2 regions of the Brevundimonas aurantiaca genome follow, and region 1 is predicted to be linked to the other one. Evidence: riboswitches for the same ligand, from Rfam matches in the RefSeq annotation. Region 1 holds a riboswitch; the other holds the start of a gene.

Region 1 (6,110 bases):
CCGTCCAGCCCAGGGTCGCCGAACCGGCGTGTTCGGGCACGCGGAGCAGTCGGGCGCCCGTGGTGCGGTCCGCAGCGTCGGTCCAGGCGTAGGCCAAGGTCAGGTCGAAACCGGCGCCGAGGCGCGCGCGGCCTTCCAGCTCGAGCCCGTCCGACCGCGTCTTGGCGACGTTGACGTAGCGGCCGGCGGAATAGGTGATTTGGTCCTCGACGTTCAGCCGATACAGGGTCGCGCGTCCCTCGAACCGACCGCCGGCGGAGGCCCAGCCCAGGGCGATCTCGACGCTGTCGGCCGTCTCCGGCTTCAGCGCGGGCCACGGCTGGGGCGCGAAACAATAGTCGCACACCGCCTGGCTGACGGTCGGGGCCTTGAAGCCTGTGCCATAGGCGCCCGACAGGATGAAGCCGCCGGCCAGATCATAGGCCGCCGAAATCCGCCCCGTGGTCTTTGAGCCGAAATCGTCCGTGTCGTCGTACCGCAATCCGCCGCTCAGGTTCAGCGGGCCGGCGTCATACCGGGCCACGCCGAACACCGAGGTTATCGACAGGTCGCGCGACAGACCTGACGACAGGGCCGCCGAGGCCTCGTTGCGTTCGACGCCGAAGGCGTAGTCCACGCCTTGCGCCTGACCGTCCGCCTGCCAGCGGTAGGCCTGACGGTCGCCGCTGAAGGTCGAGCCGAAGCCGTCGCTGTAGGAGGTGCGCTCCAGATCGGACGCCGAGATGCTGAACTGATGATCAAGACCGAAAGCCTGGGCCGTCACCCGACCGAAGCCCGACCACTGTTCGCTGTCCTGGGCGTCGTCGGTGTCGGCCAGCACATAGTCAGGCGCGGGGAAGCCGTCGATGTCGGCGTGGCTGTCGTTCCAGCGCGCCGCGCCTTCGACCTTGACGGCGTCGGACAGGACATAGCGGCCCTTGGCGCCCAGGGTCGTGCTGCGAAAGCCGTCGGTCTCGGGATTGCCGTCCGCCTTGTCCGCCGCCGAAATCCCGTCGGTCTGGAAGCGCGAGACATAGGCGCTGAAGGCGTAGGTCTCATTGGCGACGCCGGCCGACAGACGACCGCGCGCCGTGTCGAAGCTGCCCGCCTCGGCCTCGGCGCGAACGCCGTCGATTTCGCGCGTGGGGAAGGAAACCCCCCCGCCGATAGCGTCCGATCCCCACAGGGACGACTGCGGACCGCTGAGCACCTCGATCCGGTCGATGTCGGCCAGTTCGAAGCTGGAGAAGTCATAGGCGCCGTTCGGTTCGGCCGCATCATTGACCGGCGCGCCGTCCACCAGCACCAGGGTCTTGCCCGGCGTCGCGCCGCGCATGCGGACCTGGGCGATCCCGCCGAAGGCCCCTGTTCGCGTCACCGACAGGCCAGGCACGTCGGACAGGATGTCGGCGGCGAAGACGGCGCCGCGTTGCTCAATGATCCTGGAATCGATGACCCGGGCGCCGGGCGTCTCGGCGACGATGGCGGGAAGGCGGGTGGCGGTGACCACGACCTCGTCCAGCTGGGTCGCCTCATCGGCGAAAGCGGGTGCGGCGATGACGGCGGCTATGGCCGCCGTCGATGAAAGAATGGAGCGCTTCATTGTGAGCGATGTCCCCGTATCGGCCCGGCGAATGCGCGCGCAGGGTCGTGACCAGCGAGCCGATCCGCCCGGCCGCGAGGCCGGGACGACGCAAGATCGGGTCGCTTCCACGGAGAAACCGCGCCTCTGTCTGGTCCCGGACAGGAGCGAGCGACGTCGGCGGCCAGGTCTCCTGGCTTGCGGGTCATAAACCGCCGTCCTCGCCTTCCCAGTCACCCAGTGGCGCCGAGGTCGAGACCCCGGACGGACGACGCTCTCGCCGCCTACAGTTGCGGGCACAGCCACGGTGTCTCACCGTGTTCCCTTAACCGCCTGATCCGGCCTATCGCAGGGGCGACAAGCCTGTGCAAGAGCCGGTCAACGGGCTTGAGCGCCAGGACGCGATCCGTCACCCTGTCGCAACATGAACGCCCCTGTCTCTCACCCGCCTGACATCGCCGCCGCTCTGGAGGGCGCCACGCCCTTCATGGCCCAGTATCTGACGGCCAAGGCCGGTCAGCCGGACGCCATCCTGTTCTTCCGCATGGGCGACTTCTACGAGCTGTTCTTCAAGGACGCCGAGGTGGCGGCGGCGGCTCTGGGCATCACCCTGACCAAGCGGGGCAAGCACCAGGGCGAGGACATCCCCATGGCCGGGGTGCCGGTCCACGCCATGGAGGGCTATCTGGCCCGGCTGATCCGCCTGGGCCACAAGGTGGCCATCTGCGAACAGCTGGAAGACCCGGCCGAGGCCAAGAAGCGCGGCGGCAAGGCCGTGGTCCAGCGCGGCGTGGTGCGGGTGGTGACGCCCGGCACCCTGACCGAGGACAGTCTGCTGGATGCGCGCGGCGCCAACCGGCTGGCCGCCGCAGCGATGCGCAAGGGTCGCGCGGCCGTGGCGGTGGTCGAACTGTCTTCCGGCGCGGTGGACAGCGTCGCCTGTGCGCTGGAGGATCTCGGGGCGACCCTGGCCGCCTTCCGCCCGTCCGAGGTCCTGGTCACTGACCGCATCTATTCCGACCCGACGACGCGGGACGCCCTGGACGGGTCCGGCGGCGTGGTTCAGGCCCTGGCCTCGGCCATCGCCGAGCCCCAGGCGGCGCGGACGCGGGTCGAGCGGCTGTACGGGGTTGCGGCCCTGGACGGGTTCGGCGCCTTCGAGGAGGCCGAGGTCTCGGCGCTCGGCCTGATCGCCGCCTATCTGGAGACGACCCAGGCCGGCAAGGTTCCGGCCCTGGCCCCGCCCCGCCGTCTGGGCGAGAGCGGGTTTCTGGCCATCGACCCGGCGACCCGGGCCAGTCTGGAGATCGACCGGACGCAGAGGGGCGAACGCGAAGGCTCGCTCTTGGCCTGTATCGACCGCACCGTCACCTCGGGCGGGGCCCGGGCCCTGGCGGAACGGATCGCCCGGCCGCTGCGCGACCCCCTGGCGATCAATGAACAGCTCGATGCGGTCGAATGGCTGCTGGAGCGGCGCGATCTGCGGCGCGCCCTTCGCGACGGTCTGAAGGCCTCGGCCGATGTGGCGCGGGCGGTCGGACGGCTGGCCCTGGGGCGCGGCGGTCCGCGCGATCTGGCCGCCGTGCGCGTCGGCCTGTCCGTCGCCGAGGGGATCGCGGGCCTGTTCATCGGCCAGGTGGACCCGCTCACCGGCCGGCCGCGCCGCATCGCCCTGGCCCTGGACCGACTGAACCTGTCGCCCGAGGTGTCGCGGCTGAAGGCCGATCTGATCGACGGCCTGGTGGACGAACCGTCCCATCTGGCCCGCGACGGCGGTTTCGTGCGCCCCGACTATCGGCCTGAACTGGACGCCGCCCGCACCCTGCGCGACGACAGCCGCCGGGTGGTGGCCGATCTGGAGGCGCGGGCGGTCGCCGAGTCCGGCGTGCCCTTCAAGGTCAAGCACAACGCCGTCCTGGGCTATTTCCTGGAAACCTCGGCCAAGGCGGCGGAGGGTCTGTTGCGGGCCGGGCCGGACAGTCCCTTCATCCACCGTCAGACCCTGGCCAGCCAGGTACGGTTCACCACGGTCGAACTGTCGGAGCTGGACGCCCGGATCAGCCAGGCCGGTCACCGCGCCCTGGCCATCGAGGCCGAGACCTTCGAGGGCTGGCGGCGCGAGGTCGCCCGCCTGGCCCAGCCGCTGCAGGCGGTCGCGGAGGCTCTGGCCGAGCTGGACGCCCATGCGGCCCTGGCGGAATGGGCCCAGGAGGCCGGGGCGACTCGGCCGGTGGTGGACGACAGTCTGGTCTTCTCGGTCGAGGCCGGGCGGCATCCGGTGGTCGAGGCGGCGGTCAAGGCGGCCGGCGATCCCTATACGCCCAACAACGCCCGGCTGGACGGGTCTGGATCGGACTGCGCCCGGCTGGCTATCGTCACCGGGCCGAACATGGCCGGTAAGTCGACCTTCCTGCGCCAGAACGCGCTTTTGGTGATCCTGGCCCAGGCCGGGGCCTTCGTGCCGGCGCGGGCGATGCGTCTGGGCGTGGTGGACCGGCTGTTCAGCCGCGTCGGCGCCGGCGACGACCTGGCGCGCGGCCGCTCCACCTTCATGATGGAGATGGTCGAGACCGCCGCCATCCTGACCCAGGCCACGCCGCGCAGCTTCGTGGTTCTGGACGAGATCGGCCGGGGCACGGCGACCTATGACGGCCTGGCGATCGCCTGGGCCACGGCCGAGGCCCTGCACGACGTCAACCGCGCCCGCACCCTGTTCGCCACCCACTATCACGAGCTGGCCCAGCTGGAGACGCGGCTGGACCACGTCTGCAACCTGTCCATGACGGCCAAGGAATGGAACGGCGACCTGGTCTTTCTGCACGAGGCGGCGCCGGGCGCGGCGGACCGGTCCTACGGCGTTCAGGTGGCCAAGCTGGCCGGGGCGCCGGCCGCGGTGGTCGCGCGGGCCAAGGCGGTGCTGGAGCGGCTGGAAGGGGAGAAGGCGGCAGCGGCCCGCCTGGACGATCTGCCGCTGTTCGCCGTGGCCGAACCGGAGCCGCCGCGCGCGCCTTCCAAGCTGGAGGCGGCCTTGCAGGCGGTGGACCCCGACGCCCTGACGCCGCGCGAGGCTCTGGAGACGCTCTACAGGTTGAAGAGCCTGGCTGATTGAGAAGGTCGGCCCTTGCCAGGGATAGAAATCCAGACCCTGTTCGGTAACAGTCGTGGTCCGCCAGACCGAATCGCTGAGGATCGGCCATGAAGCCCAGCGCGCTTTCCCTTTCCGGCAAGACGGCCTTGATGGTCATTACGGCCCTCGGCGTCCTGACCCTGGTGCTGACGGCCGTCGCTGCGGTCCTGCTGACCCGCGACGCTGAGGCCCAGGCCGCCGAGCGTCAGGAGGCCAATATGCGGGTCGCCTGGGACGTGCTGGCCGATTACGGCGACGGCTTCACGGCGCGCGACGGCAGGCTGTATGTCGGATCGACGCCGATGAACGACTTCGTCGAGCCGGTGGACCGGATCAAGACCCTGGTCGGGGGTACGGCCACCGTCTTTCTGAACGATCTGCGCGTGACCACCAATGTGGTCAAGGACGACGGCTCGCGCGCCGTCGGCACTCGGTTGAAGCCCGGTCCCGTCTATGATGCGGTGCTGAAGGCGGGCCGACCCTATCGAGGCCAGGCCGACATTCTGGGCAAGCCTTATTTCGTCGCCTACGACCCGATCAAGACCAGGGCCGGCCAGACCATCGGCGTGCTGTATGTCGGCATTCCCAAGGCGGACTTCATGGCCTCGGTGAACCAGGTGATGATCGCCCTGTTCGTGTGCGGCTTGGCCGCCGCCCTGCTGGGGGTAGGGCTGTGTCTGATCGTTTCCCGCCGGATGTTTTCGCCTCTCAAGGCCCTGTGCGAGCGGATGGAGGCCCTGCGCCAGGGCCGAACCGACTTCGACACGCCCTGGGCCATGCGTGAAGACGACATCGGCCAGATGGCCCGCGCCGTCGCCGCCTTCCGCGACGCTGCGGTGCGCCAGAAGGCTGCGGAAGCCGAGACCGAGGCCATGCGTGAGGCCGCCCGTGTGACGCAAGAGGCGGGAGAAGCGGAACGGGACCGTCTGGCCGAGGAAAACGCCCTGGTGGCGGAGGCGCTCGGACAAGGTCTGGCGGCCCTGGCGCGCGGAGATCTGAGCCATCGGATCACCGCAGACTTCGCCGAGCGCAGCCGCAAGCTGAAGGACGACTATAACGCCGCCGTGGACACGCTGGCGGCGACCATGGCCGACATCGTAGACCTGGTTGAGGCGATGCGGGCTGCAACATCGGAGGTGACGACCGCGACCGACGACCTGTCGCGCCGCACCGAAAGACAGGCCGCCGCCCTGGAACAGACCGCCGCCGCTCTGGACCAGATCACGGTCACGGTGCGCAAGACTGCGCAAGGCGCCCGGTCCGCCGCCGACATCACCGCCGAGGCCCGAAGCGGCGCCGCGACGCGCGAACAGATCATCGCCGAGACCACAGCCGCCATGGGCGAGATCGAGGCGACCTCGGGCCGGATCGGGGAAATCATCGGCGTGATCGACGAGATCGCCTTCCAGACCAACCTTCTGG
Region 2 (6,110 bases), 1.9 Mb from region 1:
GCCTTGCCGTCGAGTTTGATGACCGAGAGTTTCATTACGCTTCACCGCCTTCGGTCGCTTCAACGGCCGGGGCTTCTTCAGCCGGGGTCTCAGCGGGTTGAGCAGCAGCCTTCGCCGACTTGACGGCGCCCGGGAACGGGGCCTCGGCCGGACGGGCCTTCTTGATGGCGTCGCGAACCTTGACGTAGGCGCCGTCATGACCGGGGACAGCGCCCTTGATCAGGATCAGGCCGCGCTCGGCGTCCACGCGGACGACGGTCAGGTTCTGGGTGGTGACGGTTTCGGCGCCGTAGTGACCGGCCATCTTCTTGCCGGGGAAGGTACGGCCCGGATCCTGGCGGTTACCGGTCGAACCATGCGAACGGTGCGACAGCGACACGCCGTGCGTGGCGCGCAGACCGCCAAAGTTCCAGCGCTTCATGGCGCCGGCGAAACCCTTACCGATGGTCTCGCCCTGGATGTCGACCTTCTGACCCGCCACGAAGTGGTCGGCCGACAGTTCGGCGCCAACGTCCAGCAGACCGTCCGCATCGACGCGGAACTCGGTCACATAGGCCTTGGGCTCGACTTCCGCCTTGGCGAAGGTCTCGCGTTGAGCCTTGTTGGTGTTCTTAGCCTTCTTCGCGCCAGCGCCCAGCTGGAGAGCGACGTAGCCGTCACGCTCCTGGGTACGTTGGCCGACGACCTGGCAGCCGTCGAGCTGCAGCACAGTGACCGGAACGTGCGCGCCGTCATCGGCGAACACGCGGGTCATGCCCAGCTTCTTGGCGATCACGCCCGTGCGCATCGGATCCCGCCTCTTTCTACTTAAATCTTGATCTCGACGTCCACGCCGGCGGACAGGTCGAGCTTCATGAGCGCGTCCACGGTCTGCGGGGTGGGGTCGACGATGTCGAGCACGCGCTTGTGCGTGCGGATTTCAAACTGCTCACGCGACTTCTTATCGACGTGCGGAGAGCGGTTCACGGTGAACTTTTCGATCAGGGTCGGCAGCGGAATCGGACCACGGACAGTGGCGCCGGTGCGCTTGGCGGTGTTGACGATCTCGCGCGTCGAAAAATCGAGGACGCGGTGATCAAAGGCCTTGAGCCTGATGCGGATGCTTTGATCCATATCGGTGCTTACTTCCAATGCGGTCGGAGGACCGCGTCCCTGTGAACCATTTCAAAGACCGAAGGCCTTCGGGCGCTAGGCCCTCAGGGTACGCAAATCCGCAAAAACGATCGGCCCACGCAGTCGCCTGCGAAGGCCGTTAAAGTCCTGGGTCACTGCAAAGAACAGGGTCTCAGGTCGTTCCTGCGAACCGCGTCTGCATCCGGGGATGCACAGCCGGTCCAACAAGAGTGGCGGCTTATGCCTAGCGATTCCGATTTCGTCAAGCGCGGAACCAAGAGCGGCGATAGGATTTTCCGCGCCGGTCGGAGGACGGTCGAACACCGCCTCCGCTGGCCGCAAATGATCAGGCCGCCGCCGTCTCCCCCGCCCTCATGAGCCGCGCCGCCGTCACCATATTGGCGAGCGCCGCCTCAGTCTCGGGCCAAGCCCGCGTCTTCAACCCGCAATCCGGATTCACCCAAAGCCGGTCCTGCGGCAGTTTGCGCGCCGCCGCCTTCAGCAGGGCGGTCATCGCCTCGACCGTGGGGACGCGCGGCGAGTGGATGTCATAGACGCCCGGCCCGATCTCGGCCGGATAGCGGTAGTCGGAGAAGGCGTCGAGCAGCTCCATCCTGGACCGCGAGGTCTCGATGGAGATGACGTCGGCGTCCATGGTTCCGATGGCCTGAATGATGTCGTTGAACTCCGAATAGCACATATGGGTGTGGATCTGGGTTTCGTCTCGCACCCCCGATGCCGCGATGCGGAAGCTTTCGACCGCCCATTCCAGATAGTCGTCCCAGTCGGCGCGCCGCAGGGGCAGGCCTTCGCGCAGGGCGGCCTCGTCGATCTGGATGACGGCGGCGCCGGCGGTTTCGAGATCGACTACCTCGTCGCGGATGGCGAAGGCGATCTGACGGCAGGTGGTGCTGCGCGGCTGGTCGTCGCGCACGAAGGACCAGTTCAGAATCGTGACGGGGCCCGTCAGCATGCCTTTCACCGGTCTGTCGGTGAGACCCTGCGCATAGCGCCACCATTCGACTGTCATGGGCCTGGGCCGCGCGACGTCGCCGTAGAGGATGGGCGGGCGCACGCAGCGCGAACCGTAGGACTGCACCCAGGCGGCCTTTGTGAAGACGAAGCCGGACAAGTGCTCGCCGAAGTACTGGACCATGTCGTTGCGCTCGAACTCGCCGTGGACCAGGACATCCAGGCCGAGCGCCTCCTGCCATTTGATCGCTCGCGCGGTCTCGTCGCGCAGCAGGCGGGCGTAGGCCGCATCGTCGATGACGCCTCGCCCGTGATCAGCGCGCGCCTTTCGGATCCCAGCTGTCTGAGGAAAGGAGCCGATGGTGGTGGTCGGATAGGCGGGCAGATTCAGACGCCCTCGCTGAACCTGGCGACGAATTTCAAAGCAGGAGTTTCTGAGCGCCAGGGCGGGGTCGGCATCGGCGGCTCGCGCCTGGACCTTGGGGTCGTTGATGCGCGGTGAAGTGCGACGTGAGGCGACCGAGGCGGTCGAGGCGTCGAGCGCCGCTTTCACCGCGCCGCGGCCTTCATTCAACGCCCGCGCCAGGGTGGCCAACTCGGCCACCTTCTGCACGGCGAAGGCCAGCCAGTCCTTGATCTCGGGATCGAGCCCGGTCTCCCGTTCCAGATCGATCGGGGCGTGCAGCAAGGAGGAGGACGGGGCGATCACCACCCTGCGCCCGGCCGCGACCAGGGGCTCCACCTTGTCCAGCACGGCGTTGAGGTCGGCCTTCCAGACGTTGCGGCCGTCAATGACGCCGAGCGACAGCACCTGATCGACGCGCGCCGCAGACGCGACCTGGGCCAACTGCTCCGGCGCTCGGATCAGGTCGATGTGCAGTCCGTGAACCGGCAGGCGCAGCACGGCCTCCAGATTATCCCCGAGCCCACCGAAATAGGTGGTCAGCATCAGCTTGATCGGCGGCGTCACGTCGGTCAGCACACGATAGGCGTGGTCGTAAGCCGCCTTCGCCTCATCGCTCAGATCGGTGACCAGGCAGGGCTCGTCCATCTGCACCCAGGTGGCGCCGGCGCGGGCCAGGGACCGCAGCACCTCGGCATAGATCGGCAGCAGGCGCGGCAGCAGGCTGAGGACGTCAAACGGCTCGCCCCGCGTCTTGCCCAGCAGGAGATAAGAGACCGGTCCCAGCAGCACCGGCCGGGTCTCGATCCCCAGCGCCCTGGCCTCCAGATATTCGTCCAGCGCCTTGGTCGAGCCGAGACGGAACACCTGGTCGGCGGTAAATTCAGGCGCGAGATAATGGTAGTTGGTGTCGAACCATTTGGTCATCTCCATGGCCGGCGTCCCCTCGCCGCTCGCATGGGCGTGACCGTGTGCGCACGCCTGACCGTCGCCCCGTGAACCGCGGGCCATGGCGAAGTAGGTCGCCAGATCGACACGATCCCCGCGCCAGCCGTAGGCGGGCGGCACGGCGCCGACCATGGCGGTCAGGTCGAGCACATGGTCATAGAGAGAGAAGTCGTTGGACGGCACGACGTCGGCCCCCAGGTCACGCTGGCGCGCCCAGGTCAGGCTGCGCAGCTGGGCGGCGGCGGACAGAAGGGCCTCGGCGTCGGTCTTGCCGGCCCAATAGGCCTCGAGCGCGGTCTTCAGCTCTCTCTTGGGGCCGATGCGGGGAAAGCCGAGGGTGGCGACCTGGACGGTGTGGCGGGTCATGACGTTCGAAACCTGTGTTGTGGCCAGGCTTCGGACAGGGTCGCGCGGACGCCGACGCGGACGTGCAGGGTCCGGCGGCGCGCATGCGGCCTGACCGGACACCCCGCCGGAGGACGTTATCTGTCGGGGCAGGTCTCCTGGCTCACGGGTCGACGCCTAGGGTCCGGCCTTCCCGGCGTGAACGCCAGTGACACGAGATGGACCTTCGACTCGCCGCTTACAGTTGCGGGGGCAGCGCCGGTTTCCCACCGGCTTCCCTCTTAGCTGCACGTGTTCCGAAGACCACGTGCAGACCACGACGGCTGAGGATGGCCTCACAATCAGCAGGCCGTCAATACATATAAGGATATGCTTATACGATTATGCGATTGCCACAGCTTAACCCTTTGCCTCCAGATGCGCCCACCCCTGACACATTGCGACCACAAGGCGTGGCGGATGGGCAACACGACAGTTTCAAGACACTTACGTAACGACGATTTAATGCTCAGCTTCGTCCGCGCCTGATAGCAGCCGCCCTCCCCGGACCCCCATCCGGGTCGAGACTGCTAAGGACAAAAGAAAATGAAGACGATCCTCCTCGCCACGGCCGCCGCCGCCCTGTTCGCCGCCCCGGCCTTCGCCCAAGACGCCGTCGGCTCGGTCGGCGTGACCTATTCCAACCCCTCGATCGAAGTCGCCGGCAACGATGTCGACGCCGACGTCTGGACCGTGGACGGCACGGTCGCCCTGCCGGCCGCTGACTGGACCGTGACCCTGAACGGCGCCGTCGACTACACCAAGGCCTTCGGTGAAGAAGACGTCACCGGCGTCGCCGCCGCCCACCTGACCAAGATGTGGACCTCGGACGTCCGCGCGGGCGCCTTCGTCGCCGCCAACGGCATCGGCTCGGGCGATGAGCCGGTCTGGACCGTCGGCGCCGAGGCCCAGAAGTACCTGTCCAACGCGACCCTGACCGGCCTGGTCGCCTACACCACGGCTGACGACGCAGACGCCGACATCTGGACCGTCGGCGGCGACGCCGCCTTCTACGTGATGCCGAACCTGCGCCTGAACGCCGGCGTCAGCTACAACAACGTCGATGTCGCCGGCGGCGACGTGGACGCCTGGACCTACGGCGTTGGCGCCGAGTACGAAATCGAGAACACCCCGTTCTCGGTCGGCGCTTCCTACACCCGCGCCGACATCGACTCGCTGGACGTCGACACCTGGTCGCTGGGTCTGCGCTACAGCTTCGGCGGCGGCCTGCAAGCGCGTGACCGCGCCGGCGCCGGCCTGGGCGTTTCCGCCATCACCAGCGTCCTGGGCGCCTTCTAAGCCTGACGGCCTGCTGACTAAAAAGAGCCCCGGCGGACCGATCCGCCGGGGCTTTATTTTACCAGCTAATGAATCCGCAGACGTAGCCAACACAGTTTCTATGTGCCCCCATTGCCAAGCCTAAGCATTGATCCCACTCATAACCGCCCACATCATAAGCCCCGTTACACTCATCGACTCTTTGCTCTAAAATTTGCTCACACATGTTCTCACACGCAAGCGATCCCGCCAAAGTTTGGCTTGGAATTAAAAGAAGACTCAGCGCAAAAACGCCAGAGGAAAGCAATTTTTTGTATCCAGCCATAGAACCCTCCACATGTTGGTACCGTTACGTTACCAACTTTGGCGAGAAATTGCCATCACCCTTAGTTGCAGCGCCCAATTTCCTCGTTTTCTTGATTTCCGATAACTAATCGACCAGATCCTCGAACGGCCTGAGTACGAGCACCTGATAGACATCTAATGCGGACGTCTCCCGAGCCAGAAATCGCAGCATCAGCATTCAGCACTGTAGCATGCACGGTTATATTGCCGCTTCCGCCGATCATAGCGACAAGATTATCTACGGTGCCCGACCTTATCGTAATATTTCCAGAACCACCTATTACGGCATTTACATTTCCAATCACTTCAGAAACCTGGATACTACCAGATCCACTGACTGCCCCAGTAAATCGCCTGTTCGATCCGACACTTATATCTGAACTTCCAGACAACGCCACCGTCGCCGATTGTGAAATCCCTGCACGCAGCGCGCCTGTGCCAAGAGATTTTAGCAATAACGCTCCGGAGATGTTTGCTATATTCCACAATCCACAACCGGCGTTCTCTAATCTCACGTCGTGCGCGCCGCGCCCTACGGCCCCGAAGACGGCGCCCTCCGCGCTGACGTCCACATCACGCGGGGTGCGCAACACGATCAGCGGCGCCTCTTCCAGACGGACGCGGCCCAGGTTGCGCACCTCAACACTGGCGCCTTCGCCCGGCTGGG

What was found. Region 1 has a riboswitch for cobalamin ahead of JMT67_RS10670 (TonB-dependent receptor plug domain-containing protein). Riboswitches for the same ligand answer to the same signal wherever they lie in the genome.
Region 2: another riboswitch for cobalamin. It lies ahead of metE (5-methyltetrahydropteroyltriglutamate--homocysteine S-methyltransferase); the one in region 1 lies ahead of JMT67_RS10670 (TonB-dependent receptor plug domain-containing protein).

Annotation. Positions count from the first base shown of each region.
Region 1 is NZ_CAJGVD010000001.1:2,169,147-2,175,256, reverse strand. It holds gene JMT67_RS10670 (TonB-dependent receptor plug domain-containing protein) at 1-1,582, opposite strand, end outside; cobalamin riboswitch at 1,748-1,887, opposite strand; gene mutS (DNA mismatch repair protein MutS) at 1,986-4,670, shown strand; gene JMT67_RS10660 (methyl-accepting chemotaxis protein) at 4,757-6,110, shown strand, end outside.
Region 2 is NZ_CAJGVD010000001.1:236,044-242,153, reverse strand. It holds gene rplD (50S ribosomal protein L4) at 1-35, opposite strand, end outside; gene rplC (50S ribosomal protein L3) at 35-787, opposite strand; gene rpsJ (30S ribosomal protein S10) at 808-1,113, opposite strand; gene metE (5-methyltetrahydropteroyltriglutamate--homocysteine S-methyltransferase) at 1,460-3,802, opposite strand; cobalamin riboswitch at 3,913-4,114, opposite strand; gene JMT67_RS01190 (porin) at 4,367-5,119, shown strand; gene JMT67_RS01185 (GIN domain-containing protein) at 5,485-6,110, opposite strand, start outside.